3 regions of the Streptomyces sp. NPDC005281 genome follow, and region 3 is predicted to be linked to each of the others. Evidence: riboswitches for the same ligand, from Rfam matches in the RefSeq annotation. Region 3 holds a riboswitch; each other region holds the start of a gene.
What was found. Region 3 has a riboswitch for thiamine pyrophosphate ahead of ABZV42_RS24875 (thiamine ABC transporter substrate-binding protein). Riboswitches for the same ligand answer to the same signal wherever they lie in the genome.
Positions count from the first base shown of each region.

Region 1: another riboswitch for thiamine pyrophosphate. It lies ahead of thiO (glycine oxidase ThiO); the one in region 3 lies ahead of ABZV42_RS24875 (thiamine ABC transporter substrate-binding protein).
Region 2: another riboswitch for thiamine pyrophosphate. It lies ahead of ABZV42_RS07650 (cytosine permease); the one in region 3 lies ahead of ABZV42_RS24875 (thiamine ABC transporter substrate-binding protein).

Region 1 is NZ_JBEXGX010000031.1:71,214-75,410, forward strand. Features, by position in the region: gene ABZV42_RS33470 (Rv2175c family DNA-binding protein) at 1-246, opposite strand, end outside; gene ABZV42_RS33475 (FAD-dependent oxidoreductase) at 312-1,550, opposite strand; gene ABZV42_RS33480 (hypothetical protein) at 1,583-1,960, opposite strand; TPP riboswitch at 2,013-2,124, shown strand; gene thiO (glycine oxidase ThiO) at 2,122-3,288, shown strand; gene thiS (sulfur carrier protein ThiS) at 3,285-3,485, shown strand; gene ABZV42_RS33495 (thiazole synthase) at 3,489-4,197, shown strand, end outside.
Region 2 is NZ_JBEXGX010000004.1:112,635-116,831, forward strand. Features, by position in the region: gene ABZV42_RS07645 (alpha/beta hydrolase) at 123-956, opposite strand; TPP riboswitch at 1,420-1,511, shown strand; gene ABZV42_RS07650 (cytosine permease) at 1,502-2,902, shown strand; gene thiD (bifunctional hydroxymethylpyrimidine kinase/phosphomethylpyrimidine kinase) at 2,974-3,783, shown strand; gene gndA (NADP-dependent phosphogluconate dehydrogenase) at 3,927-4,197, shown strand, end outside.
Region 3 is NZ_JBEXGX010000018.1:113,693-117,889, reverse strand. Features, by position in the region: gene ABZV42_RS24885 (HDIG domain-containing metalloprotein) at 1-307, opposite strand, end outside; gene rlmN (23S rRNA (adenine(2503)-C(2))-methyltransferase RlmN) at 623-1,729, shown strand; TPP riboswitch at 1,769-1,874, shown strand; gene ABZV42_RS24875 (thiamine ABC transporter substrate-binding protein) at 1,951-3,048, shown strand; gene ABZV42_RS24870 (iron ABC transporter permease) at 3,255-4,197, shown strand, end outside.

The DNA of each region.
Region 1 (4,197 bases), on a different contig from region 3:
GAAGCCGTCGTCCCTCAGGAGCGTCAGGGTGCCTGCCAGGCCCTTGACGACCTTCTGCTCGGCCACGTCGATGAAGTCGGCGGGGACATGCAGCGCGCGGTTCTCACCACGGCGTACGGCGATCAGCTGGCCCTCCTTGAGCAGCTGCCGGACGCGTGTCACCTCGACACCGAACTGTTCGGCGATGTCGGGGAGGGTGAGCCAGGCGGGGACGAGAGCATCGATCTTTGCGTCAATCTCGGTCACGGGACAAGCGTGCCATCCCGGGCCGACAGTCGGAAGCCGAGGGCGTCCGACCGCGGGGTGAGGGATCAGGCAGTGGCGGCCTTCAGCGGCCTCGACGGGTCCACGAGCAGCTCCGGGTCCATGGCGACACCCGCCTCGATCAGCCGGCGGCCCTGGGCGAGATCCCTCGGGCGGCCCACCGCCAGCAGGGCGACGAGCCGTTCCCCGCGGAGCCAGCACACCGACCAGGAGACGCCCGCGGGGTCGCCGCGCCACACCAGGGTGTCGGCGGGCCCGTGGTGGCCGACGTACTGCACGAAACGGCCGAACTGCTCGGACCAGAAGTACGGCACGGGGTCGTAGGCGGCCGGGGTCTCCCCGACGATGTTCAGGGCGACCGTGCGCGGACCCTGGAGGGCGTTGTCCCAGTGGTGGACGAGAAGGCGCCGCTCGTAGCGCCCGGACGGGAAGGAGGCGCAGTCGCCGACCGCGTAGACGTCCGGCAGGGAGGTGCGCAGGTGGTCGTCGGCAACGATCTCGCGGTCGGCGCCGAGTTCGATGCCGGAGCCGGCGATCCAGGCGGTCGCGGGCCGCGCCCCGATCCCGACCACGACGGCGCCCGCGGGCACCCGGGAGCCGTCGTCCAGGACCACCGCGCCCGGCTCGACACGCTCCACGCGCGCGTTGGTGCGCAGCGAGGCCCCGCTGTCCGCGTACCAGGCGGCCATCGGGGCGGCCACCTCGGCCGGCAGCACTCCGGCGAGCGGCCGGTCGGCGGCCTCGACGACGGTGACCGCGCAGCCCGCCTCGCGCGCCGCGGTGGCGAACTCGGCGCCGATCCAGCCGGCTCCGACCACCACGATGTCGTGCTGCCGGGCGAGAACGGGTCGCAGCCGGTCGGCGTCGTCCAGGGTGCGCAGCAGATGCACTCCGGGCACGCCTTCGGCGCCGGGGAGCCGGATCGGCTCGGCGCCGGTGGCGACGACCAGGACGTCGTACGGGACCGGTCCCCCGGCCGTGTCCAGTTCATGGTCGCCCGGCCGCACGGCGAGGGCCTCGCTGCCCAGCCTGAGGTCGATGTCCAGGGCCTCGAAGTCGACGTCGAAGGCGGAGCCCTCGGCCTTGCCCAGCAGGACGGCCTTGGACAGCGGTGGCCGGTCGTAGGGCTGATGCGGCTCCGCGCCGATCAGCGTGACGGTGCCGGTGAAACCCTGTTCGCGCAGGGCGACCGCGGTCTGCACCCCGGCCATGCCCGCGCCCACCACGACGACCCGCCGTGCCGTGGGCCTGCGCGACGGGGACTGTGCCTGCGTCTGATCGCTCACCTGATCACCATAGACACGTGACGATTCGTCAGTCAGCTGACGTGCTCGGTGACCTGTTCCACACGGCGGGTCCCGCGCACCTCTTCCACCACGCTCGTCCCGGAACCCCGCCGGGACTCCCACGTCCAGGTCTCCTCCAGCCGGACACGGCCGTCGGGCAGTTCGAGGACGAGGGACACGCAGTGGCCCGACGCGGTGGTCCCGTCGCGTTTGAGCTGCACGTACCGGAAGTCGAGGCGGTCGCCCTCGCGGGTGCCCACGAGGTGTCCGCGGACGATGTCGCCGCCCGCGTACTCGGCCCAGACCACGCCGTCCTCCTCGTGGTACGTGAACCGGGTGAGGGTGCCGACCTGGCCGGCGGCCTGGTCGGCGACGGGCGCGAGGACGAGGCCGTCGAGGGGTCGTGCCACGGGCGGAGGCTCCCTTACCGAGACGGACGGGGGCGGGCTAGGGTGGCCAACGTAAAGCACTCGCGGGAGCCCGGACGCACCGGGCTGAGAGGGAGGCTGGCGGCCTCCGACCGTACGAACCTGATCCGGGTCATGCCGGCGAAGGGAGGGGCTGGACGCCCATGCCGTCTGCACGTTCGTCGGACGTCCTCGTCGTCGGGGGCGGGATCATCGGTCTGGTGACGGCCTGGCGGGCCGCGCAACGCGGGTTCACCACCGCGCTCGTGGACCCCGAGCCGGGCGGCGGGGCCGCCCGGGTCGCGGCCGGGATGCTGGCCGCCGTCACCGAGCTGCACTTCGGCGAGGAGACCCTGCTGGGCCTCAACCTCGCCTCGGCGCGCCGCTATCCGGACTTCGCCGCCGAGCTCACCGAGGCGACCGGCGAGGATCTCGGCTACCGCCGGTCGGGCACGCTGGCCGTCGCGCTGGACGCCGACGACCGCGCCCATCTGCGGGAACTGCACGCGCTCCAGGTCCGTTCGGGGCTGGAGTCGGAGTGGCTGAGCGGCCGCGAGTGCCGCCGCCTTGAGCCGATGCTCGCGCCCGGTGTGCGCGGGGGTCTGCGGGTGGACGGCGACCACCAGATCGACCCGCGGCGCCTCGCGGGAGCCCTGGTCACGGCGTGCGAGCGGGCCGGGGTGGCACTGCACAGGACCTGGGCGGAGCGCCTGACGGTCGTACGGGACCGGGCCGCCGGAGTCGTCACCACGGACGGCACCGAACTCACCGCGGGCCGGGTGGTGCTCGCCGGGGGCAGCCTCAGCGGGCGTCTGGCGGGTGTCCCGCAGGACGCCGTGCCGCCGGTGCGCCCGGTCAAGGGGCAGGTGCTGCGGCTGACCGTGCCGCGGCGGTACGCGCCGTTCCTGAGCCGCACCGTGCGGGCCGTGGTGCGCGGCAGCCACGTCTACCTGGTGCCGCGCGAGAACGGCGAGCTCGTGGTGGGCGCGACGAGCGAGGAGCTGGGCTGGGACACCACCGTGACGGCGGGCGGCGTCTACGAACTGCTGCGCGACGCCCACGAACTGGTCCCCGGGATCACCGAGCTGCCGCTCGTCGAGACCCGCGCGGGTCTGCGCCCCGGCTCGCCCGACAACGCTCCGATGCTCGGCCCGAGCGCGCTGGACGGTCTGCTGCTGGCCACCGGGCACTTCCGCAACGGTGTCCTCCTGACGCCCGTGACCGGCGATGTGATGGCCCATGTCCTGACCACCGGCGAACTCCCCGCCGAAGCCCGCCCCTTCACCCCCCTGCGCTTCGGCGCCACGGCCCGCACGGAGCTGCCCGTATGAACATCGTCGTCAACGGGGAGCGGCGGCGGATCGCCGCAGGAACCGCTCTGGACGCGCTCGTCGCGACCCTCACCCCGGCGTCGTCCGGGGTGGCCGCCGCACTGAACGAGACCGTCGTCCCTCGAACGCAGTGGTCGTCCACCGCGCTCGCCGAGGACGACCGCGTCGAAGTCCTCACCGCCGTCCAAGGAGGCTGACCCATGGCAGACGACCCCTTCGTCCTCGGCGGTACGGCCTACACGTCCCGGCTGATCATGGGGACGGGCGGCGCGCCCAGCCTCGACGTGCTGGAGCGCTCCCTGGTGGCGTCCGGCACGGAGCTGACGACGGTCGCGATGCGGCGCGTGGACGCGTCCGTGCACGGCTCGGTCCTGTCGGTGCTCGGCCGGCTGGACATCCGTGTCCTGCCGAACACGGCCGGCTGCTACACCGCGGGCGAGGCCGTGCTGACCGCGCGGCTGGCGCGTGAGGCGCTGGGCACCGATCTGGTCAAGCTGGAGGTCATCGCCGACGAGCGCACCCTGCTGCCCGATCCGATCGAGCTGCTGGACGCGGCGGAGACGCTGGTCGACGACGGCTTCACCGTGCTGCCGTACACGAACGACGACCCGGTCCTGGCGCGGAAGCTGGAGGACGTCGGCTGTGCGGCGATCATGCCGCTCGGCTCGCCCATCGGGTCCGGGCTCGGGATCCGCAACCCGCACAACTTCGAGCTGATCGTCGGGCACGCGGGCGTGCCGGTGATCCTGGACGCGGGGGCCGGTACGGCGTCGGACGCCGCGCTCGCCATGGAGCTGGGATGTGCGGGGGTGATGCTCGCCTCGGCGGTGACACGGGCGCAGGAGCCCGTGCTGATGGCGGAGGCCATGCGGCACGCGGTGGAGGCGGGGCGGCTGGCGCGGAGGGCGG
Region 2 (4,197 bases), on a different contig from region 3:
ATGCAGACCGACGCCGGGGGGCGACGGCGGGCATCAGGGGTACGGATCGCGTCAACCGCGACGGCCGCCCGGTTCACGTCCAACGCGGCCCGGGCGCACCACCGTTCACCCGCCGGGTGAGGTCAGGCGCCGCCGCGGCGGGTGCCGGGGTGCTCGATCCGCGTGACGAACGCGGTGATGTCGGCGACCACGCGTTCGGGCTGTTCCCAGTGGACGGAGTGGCCGGTCTCCGGGTAGGCGAGGAAGTCGGCGCCGTGGACGGCGTCCAGAATGGTCTGCTGGTCCTCGCGGGGCAGGAACTCGTCCTGCTCGCCCCAGATGACGAGGGTGGGCACCAGGATGCCGCCGAGGGTCGCGGGCAGATCGGCGTCGAGGAGACCGCGGGCGGTGTCCTTCCAGACGTGCGCGGGAAGCTTGAGGTTCTCCTCGACCATGGTCTCGGTGAACCCCCGCGCGATCGGGCGGGCCATGGTGTCGGCCAGGAAATCCTCGACGAACGCGCGCGGCACGGGATCGGGGAGGTCGTCCATGGCGCTCACCAGCCCGGTGACCGCCGGTTTGTCCGCGAGGGTGCCGGGGACACCGATCAGCACCAGACCCGCGATGCGGTCGGGGTGGCTCCCGGCGACGATGCGGGCCGGTACGCCTCCGCTGGACGCCCCGACCAGGATCGCCCGGGGGATGTCGACGGCGTTCAGGAAGGCCACCAGGTCGGCGGCGAAGTCGTCGGGAGTGTAGCCCTCGGGGGGCCGGTCGGCATCGCCGTGCCCGCGCTGTGTGGGCGCGTAGCCGTGCAGGGATGCCGGAAGCCGCCGCAGGAGGGGCTCGAAGGACCACCAGGAGTCGGCCAGGCCGTGCACGAAGACGACCGGCGTACCACTGGGGTAGCCGGCCTCGGCATACGGGAGGGTGAGCCCTTCCCGCACCTTCGCGGACTTCAGGGAGATCACGGTCACGGCACCCTGCCTCCTTCCGCCCGGCCACCGGGGTCCGGGAACCCCGGGGCGGAGCGCGAGCGGCGATCACCTCCGACAGTACCGAGGGGCGGCACGCGCCGCGCTGCGAACAGGCCCGACCGGGCCTCCCGGATGACGGGGAGAACGCGGTCGGGTGCTGGTCCGGGTGAGTGACCGGTGGGGGTGACGGGGAGCGGAGGGCTCCGCCACCCTCACCGGCGGCTGGCGGCTCCGCCCGGGTGCGGTGACCGGAGGCTCCACTCGGGTCCGGGGAAACCAGCAGGCTCCACTCGGGTCCGGGGACCGGCAGGCTCCACTCGGGTCCGGGGACCGGCAGGCTCCGCTCGGGTGCCGCCTGAGCGGTTCGCTGCGCGGTGCCCACGTCGTGCACAGGAGCTGAGCACGGGTTCTGCCGGCGGGACCCACTCCCGCTCACTCCCCGGGAACGGTTAGGGTGTCCGTCGTACCGGACACGGGGTGCCTGCGAGGGCTGAGATCACACCCGTCGAACCTGAACCAGTTCGTACTGGCGGAGGGATGTCTCCATGCCATTGACGCATGTTTCCGGCGGGCTGCCCGCCGACGGCCGGCCCGCCGTCTTCGACGGGCGGATGCCCGCCGCACCCGGCGACCTCCGGGTGGAGGGGCACGGCATCGAGCCGGTCCCCGAGAGCAATCGGTACGGCGGGGCCGGGCGCCTGTTCACCGTGTGGTTCGCCCCGAACCTGACGATGACGGGCGTGTTCACCGGCACCATCGGCATCGCGCTCGGCCTGGACTTCACCACGGCTCTCGCGGCGATGGTCCTCGGAACCGTGCTCGGCGCGCTGCCCACCGCCTACCTCAGCACCTGGGGCGGGCTCACCGGCACCGGCCAACTCCCGCTCGCGCGGCTCGCGTTCGGCCGGGCCGTGGTGCTGCCCGGGGTGCTCCAGTGGCTGTCGTCGGTCGCCTGGGACGCGCTGATCGGCCTGTTCGGCGGGGATGCGCTGGCACGGTTGTGCGGCTGGCCGTTCTGGCTGGGTGTGCTGGTCATGATGCTGGCCCAGGGCGCTCTGGGTGTCCTCGGCTACGAAGCCATCCACCGTTTGCAGATCGTCATGACGTTCGTGCTCGCCGTGGCGTTCGCGTTGATCGCCTGGCGGATGCTCGACGGGGTCCACCCCGCGACGACCGGGTCCGCGACCGGCGCCGACGGAGCGGGCGCGTTCGCGCTCACCAGCACCATCGCGCTGAGCCTCTCGCTGTCCTGGGCACCGTACGCGGGTGACTTCAGCCGTTACCTGCCTCGTACGACGTCCCGCCCGCGCATGTTCTGGTGCACCCTGCTCGGGCTCGTCACGTCCTTCGTCGCCGTGCAGGTCCTCGGTCTGTGGGGCGCGTCGGTACTGACCGACCAGACGGCGGCGGGCGTGGACTCGTTGCTGGGCGGCGGTGCGGCGGGCGCCTTCGGGCTGCTGGCCGTGGCACTGGCCGCGGTGTGCAGCAACGCGATGAACGACTACAGCGGTTCACTGGCCCTCCAGACTCTGGGGGTACGGATACCGCGCCCGTTGGCGGCTGCCCTCGCCGCCGCGCTCGGCTTCCCGCTGGTGCTGTGGATGCACGCGGCCGACACGACGGCGCGATTCCAGAACGTGCTGTTGTTCGTGGGGTATTGGATCCCCGGGTTCGTCGCGATCGTCGTCGTCGACTGGATCGCCCGGGGGCGGGAGCGCGGCGGCGCCCCGGTCGACATCACCGCCGAGGCGACCCGGCCGCACTCCGGACGGACCTCGCTCGTGGCCTTCGTCGCGGCGTTCGGCGCGGCCGTGCCGTTCATGGACACCGGTCTGTACGTGGGTCCGGTGGCCGACGCGCTGCACGGCGCCGACCTCTCCTACTACGTGGCGTTCCTCGTCGCCCTCGCCCTCTACGCCCCGCCGCGGCTGCGCCGCCGCGCCTGAGGGCCGCCGCCCGTCGCTCCGCCGGCCCCGGGCCTTCACGCCCGTGGCCGTACCCGAGAGGAACACCTCGAATGACCACGCCACCGCCTCGCGTCCTGACGATCGCCGGCTCCGATTCAGGCGGAGGCGCGGGAATCCAGGCCGACTTGAAGACCATGCTCGCGCTGGGCGCCCACGGGATGAGCGTGCTCACCGCGGTGACCGCGCAGAACTCCGTGGGCGTGCAGGGTGCTTGGGAGCTGTCGGAGGAGGCGGTTCGGGCCCAGTACCGCAGTGTGGTCGACGACATCGGCGTCCAGGCCGTGAAGACGGGGATGCTCTCGTCGCCCGAACTGGTCACCACCGTCGCCGAGTTGCTGTCCGACGTGGGCGCGCCGGTCGTCGTGGACCCGGTGAGCGTGTCCAAGCACGGGGACCGGCTGCTGGCCGACGACGCGCTGGACGCCGTACGGACCCGGCTGCTGCCGCGGGCGACGGTGGCCACCCCGAATCTCGACGAGGTCGCCCAGCTCACCGGGGTGAAGGTGGACGACGAGGCGGGCATGCGCCGGGCCGCCGGGCTCCTGCTCTCCTTCGGCCCGCGCTGGGTGCTGGTGAAGGGGGGCCATCTGCCGGGCCAGGCCGTCGATCTGCTCACCGACGGAACGGCCGAGCACTGGCTGCGCGCGCCGCGCCACGACAACAGGCACACGCACGGAACGGGGTGCACGCTCGCCTCGGCCATCGCGGTGGGGCTGGCCGAGGGACTCGCGGTGCCGGAGGCCGTACAGCGCGCCAAGGTGTACGTGACCGCCGCGATCGAGGCCGGTTTCGCACTCGGCGCGGGCATCGGCCCGGTGGACCACGGATGGCAGCTGCCGAACCGCCGGACGGGCACCTGACGACCCGTCCGCTCTCCGGCACACCTCCTGCCCCGGAGGCTGAACACCTCGGCCCCTCCCGTGCGTACTGATCGGCACAGCGACAGTCGTCTGCTCGCCCGTCAGGTACGCGGACAGGCAGATCCGGATCCAAGGAGCACACCATGAAGGCGTCCGCGCAGATCGGCGTCACAGGGCTCGCGGTGATGGGCCGCAATCTGGCCCGCAACTTCGCCCGGAACGGCTACACCGTCGCCGTCCACAATCGCACCCCCGCACGCACCAAGGCACTGGTCGAGGAGTTCGGGCACGAGGGAGCGTTCGTCGCCGCCGAGTCGGCCGAGGACTTCGTGGCCGCGCTGGAGCGCCCCCGCCGCCTCATGATCATGGTGCAGGCGGGTGCCGCCACCGACGCCGTCATCGAGGAGTTCGCCC
Region 3 (4,197 bases):
CCTCATGGACCGCGCCGGAGTGGTGGGCGACCAACCGCACGAGGCGCGGAGGAGCAGCCAGCCTTTCCAAGTGGCGTGCGCCGTCGAGAGGGTGGAACCCTGTGTCTCGAAGTTCCGGCGCGTAGCCGATGTCATGCAGCCAGGCGGCCGCGACGAGCAGCTCCCGGTCATCCCTGGACACTGCCGCTGTGGCCTCGGTTGCTCGTGCGGCCACGGCCTGCGTGTGCAACCAGCGGTTCCCGAGCGGGCGCAACAGCGATTCGGCCAGCTCAGCCGCACCTCGGGGCGTGTCCAATCCGGAAGACATGGATCGCACGGTAACCCAGACGGACACGCTTCGACGGTCACCCCGGGACCCTCACGACCGCTCACCCCGGGACCGGGACCATCAGGAGGAGACGAAGGCGATCGCGCCCGCACCGGTGCTGCCACCGGCACCGGGACCGGCCCTGGCACCGGGACCGGCCCTGGCACCGGCACTGGCGCTGGCGCGAGGTTCCGGCCGAGAGCCGTGCTGGGCCGTCCCTCGGCCGTCCGGGGTCGACCAACGCTGACCGTCGGTATCCACTGGCGACCGCTCCGGCCCGGGCCGCCTGAGTTGATCTGCGACACTGGTACAGCCATGCCTAAGCCCGGAGAACTCACCTTTGTCGCGCCGCGCGGAGCCCAGAAGCCGCCGCGGCACCTTGCCGATCTCACGCCCGCCGAGCGCAAAGAGGCGGTTGCCGCGATCGGCGAGAAGCCGTTTCGTGCCAAGCAGCTGTCGCAGCACTACTTCGCCCGGTACGCGCACGACCCCGCCGAGTGGACGGACATCCCGGCCGCCTCGCGCGGCAAGCTCCAGGAAGCACTGCTTCCCGAGCTGATGACCGTCGTGCGGCACCTTTCGACCGACCAGGAAACCACCCGCAAGACCCTGTGGCGGCTCTTCGACGGCACGCTCGTCGAGTCCGTGCTGATGCGCTACCCGGACCGGGTGACCATGTGCATCAGCTCGCAGGCGGGCTGCGGGATGAACTGCCCGTTCTGCGCCACCGGACAGGCCGGTCTCGACCGGAACCTGTCGACCGGCGAGATCGTGCACCAGATCGTCGACGGCATGCGGGCGCTTCGCGACGGCGAGATCCCCGGCGGTCCCGCGCGGCTCAGCAACATCGTCTTCATGGGGATGGGTGAGCCGCTCGCCAACTACAAGCGTGTGGTCGGGGCGATCCGGGCCCTGACCGACCCCGAGCCGGACGGCCTCGGGCTCTCGCAGCGCGGTATCACCGTGTCGACGGTCGGGCTGGTCCCGGCCATCAACCGGTTCTCCGACGAGGGCTTCAAGTGCCGGCTCGCGATCTCCCTGCACGCTCCGGACGACGAGCTGCGCGACACCCTCGTCCCCGTGAACACGCGGTGGAAGGTGCGCGAGGTGCTGGACGCCGGTTTCGAGTACGCGGCCAAGTCCGGGCGGCGCCTGTCCATCGAGTACGCGCTGATCCGGGACATCAACGACCAGGCGTGGCGTGCTGACCGGCTCGGGCGGATGCTCAAGGGCAAGCCCGTACACGTCAACCTCATCCCGCTGAACCCGACCCCGGGCTCGAAGTGGACCGCCTCGCGGCCCGAGGACGAGAAGGCGTTCGTCGAGGCCATCGCGGCCCATGGCGTCCCGGTGACCGTCCGGGACACCCGGGGCCAGGAGATCGACGGAGCGTGTGGTCAGCTCGCCGCGACCGAGCGGTAGTCTGAGCCAAGTCAGTCCGTCTCATAGTCCGACATCTTCATATTCCGACAGGGGAGCGCCACAGCGCTGAGAGTGCGGGACAGCCCGCAGACCCTCTGAACCTTGCCCAGGTCATTCTGGGTAGGAAGTTCGGTCGTAACTCAAGCTGTTGCGCCCTGCCCGGGAACCGTCAGAGGTCCCGGGCAGGGCCGCGTCTCTTCCTGGTCACCCAGGAGGAATCAGTGAGCACCACCATCACCAGCGGTAAGCGGTTCGCGACCCTGGCCGTCGGCCTCGGGCTCGTCGCGCTGCCCGCGCTGTCCGCGTGCGGCTCGTCCGGCAGCGCCGGTTCGGGTGACTCGAAGACGATCACGCTCGTGAGCCACGACTCGTGGCTCGTGTCGAAGAACGTGCTCAAGGACTTCGAGAAGCAGTCCGGGTACAAGGTCCGGGTCCTCAAGGACGGCGACGCCGGGCAGGCCGTGAACAAGGCCATCCTGACCAAGGACAACCCGCAGGGCGACGTCTTCTTCGGCGTCGACAACACCCTGCTCTCCCGCGCGCTCGACAACGGGCTGTTCCAGCCGTACGTGGCCAAGGGTGCGGACCAGGTCCTGCCCGCATACCGCGTCGACCAGGCCAAGCACCGGGTCACCCCCATCGACACCGGCGACATCTGCGTCAACTACGACAAGGCGTACTTCAGTAAGCACAAGCTGGCGCCGCCGCAGTCCTTCGACGACCTGGTCAAGCCCGCGTACAAGAACCTCCTCGTCACCGAGAACGCCGCCACCTCCTCGCCCGGCCTCGGCTTCCTGCTCGGGTCCGCCGCGCACTACGGCGACAAGAGCTGGCAGGGCTACTGGACGAAGCTCAAGGCCAACGGAGTGAAGGTCGTGGACGGCTGGGAGCAGGCGTACAACGACGAGTTCTCCGGGTCCGCCGGCGGCAAGAAGGCCAAGGCGGACCGGCCGCTGGTCGTCTCGTACGCCTCCTCGCCTCCCGCCGAGGTCATCTACGCCGACCCCAAACCCGCCACCGCCCCGACCGGGGTCGCGGCCGGCACCTGCTTCCGGCAGGTGGAGTACGCGGGTCTGCTCAGCCACGCCAAGAACGCCGAGGGAGGCAAGGCGCTCCTCGACTTCCTGCTCACCAAGGAGTTCCAGGAGGACATGCCGCTCAACATGTTCGTCTATCCGGTCCGTGAGGGCGCGCAGGTGCCGACGGAGTTCGCGCGGTTCGGTCCGCAGGCCAAGGATCCCGAGACCCTGTCGCCCGCGAAGATCGCCGCCGACCGAGACCAGTGGGTCAAGTCGTGGACCTCTCTCGTACTGAAGTAACCGAAGGGGCCGAAGGGCCTGGAGGTGCTGAAGGGGCCGAGGCGGCCGGCGGCGCCGAGGCGGCCCGGGGAGCCGGCGCGGCCGAGCGGGTCCGCCGGGCCCATCGCACCGGCGGTCCCGGTGGTCCCAACGGTTCCAGTGGTCCCGAGGGGCCCGGTGCGGTTGCGCGAACGGCCCGCAGGGAGAGCGCGGTGCGGTTCGGGCTGATGGTCCTGCCCGTCGCGTTCTTCGCGGTGTTCTTCGCCTACCCCGTCGCCGCGATCGTCTCGCGCGGCCTCCACGGCGACGGGGGCTGGCAGCTCGGCCGGATCTGGGACATCGCGACCCGGTCCGACATCCGCCACGTGCTGTGGTTCACCACCTGGCAGGCGCTCGCCTCGACGGCGCTCACGCTGCTGATCGCGCTCCCCGGCGCGTATGTGTTCGCGCGCTTCGAGTTCCGGGGCAAAGAGGTGCTGCGGGCCGTGGTGACGGTGCCCTTCGTGCTGCCGACCGTGGTCGTCGGCACCGCCTTCCTCGCCCTGGTCGGCCGGGGAGGGCTGCTCGACGAGCTGTGGGGCGTACGCCTGGACACCACGGTGTGGGCGATCCTGCTCGCGCACGTCTTCTTCAACTACGCGGTCGTCGTACGAACCGTCGGCGGCCTCTGGTCGCAGCTCGACCCGCGCCAGGAGGAGGCCGCGCGCATGCTCGGCGCCTCGCGCCTCGCCGCGTGGCGCCGGGTGACCCTCCCGGCGCTCGGGCCGGCCGTGGCCGCGGCCACCCTCATGGTCTTCCTCTTCACCTTCACCTCGTTCGGTGTGGTGCAGATCCTCGGCGGCCCCACCTTCTCGACCCTGGAGGTCGAGATCTACCGGCAGACCTCCGAGATCTTCGACCTCACGACGGCGGCGGTGCTGACGATCGTCCAGTTCGTGGCGGTCGGCGCGATCCTCGCCGTCCACGCGGCGACCGTACGCCGACGGGAGACCGCCCTGCGTCTGGTGGCCCCGGGGACGACAGCGCGCCGGCCGCGCGGTGCCTGGCAGTGGGCGTTCCTCGCGGGCGTGCTCGTGAGCATCGCGGTGTTCCTCGTGCTGCCGCTCGCCGTCCTCGTCCAGCGCTCCTTCGGGGCCCCGGGATTCGGCTACTACCGGGCGCTGGCCGACG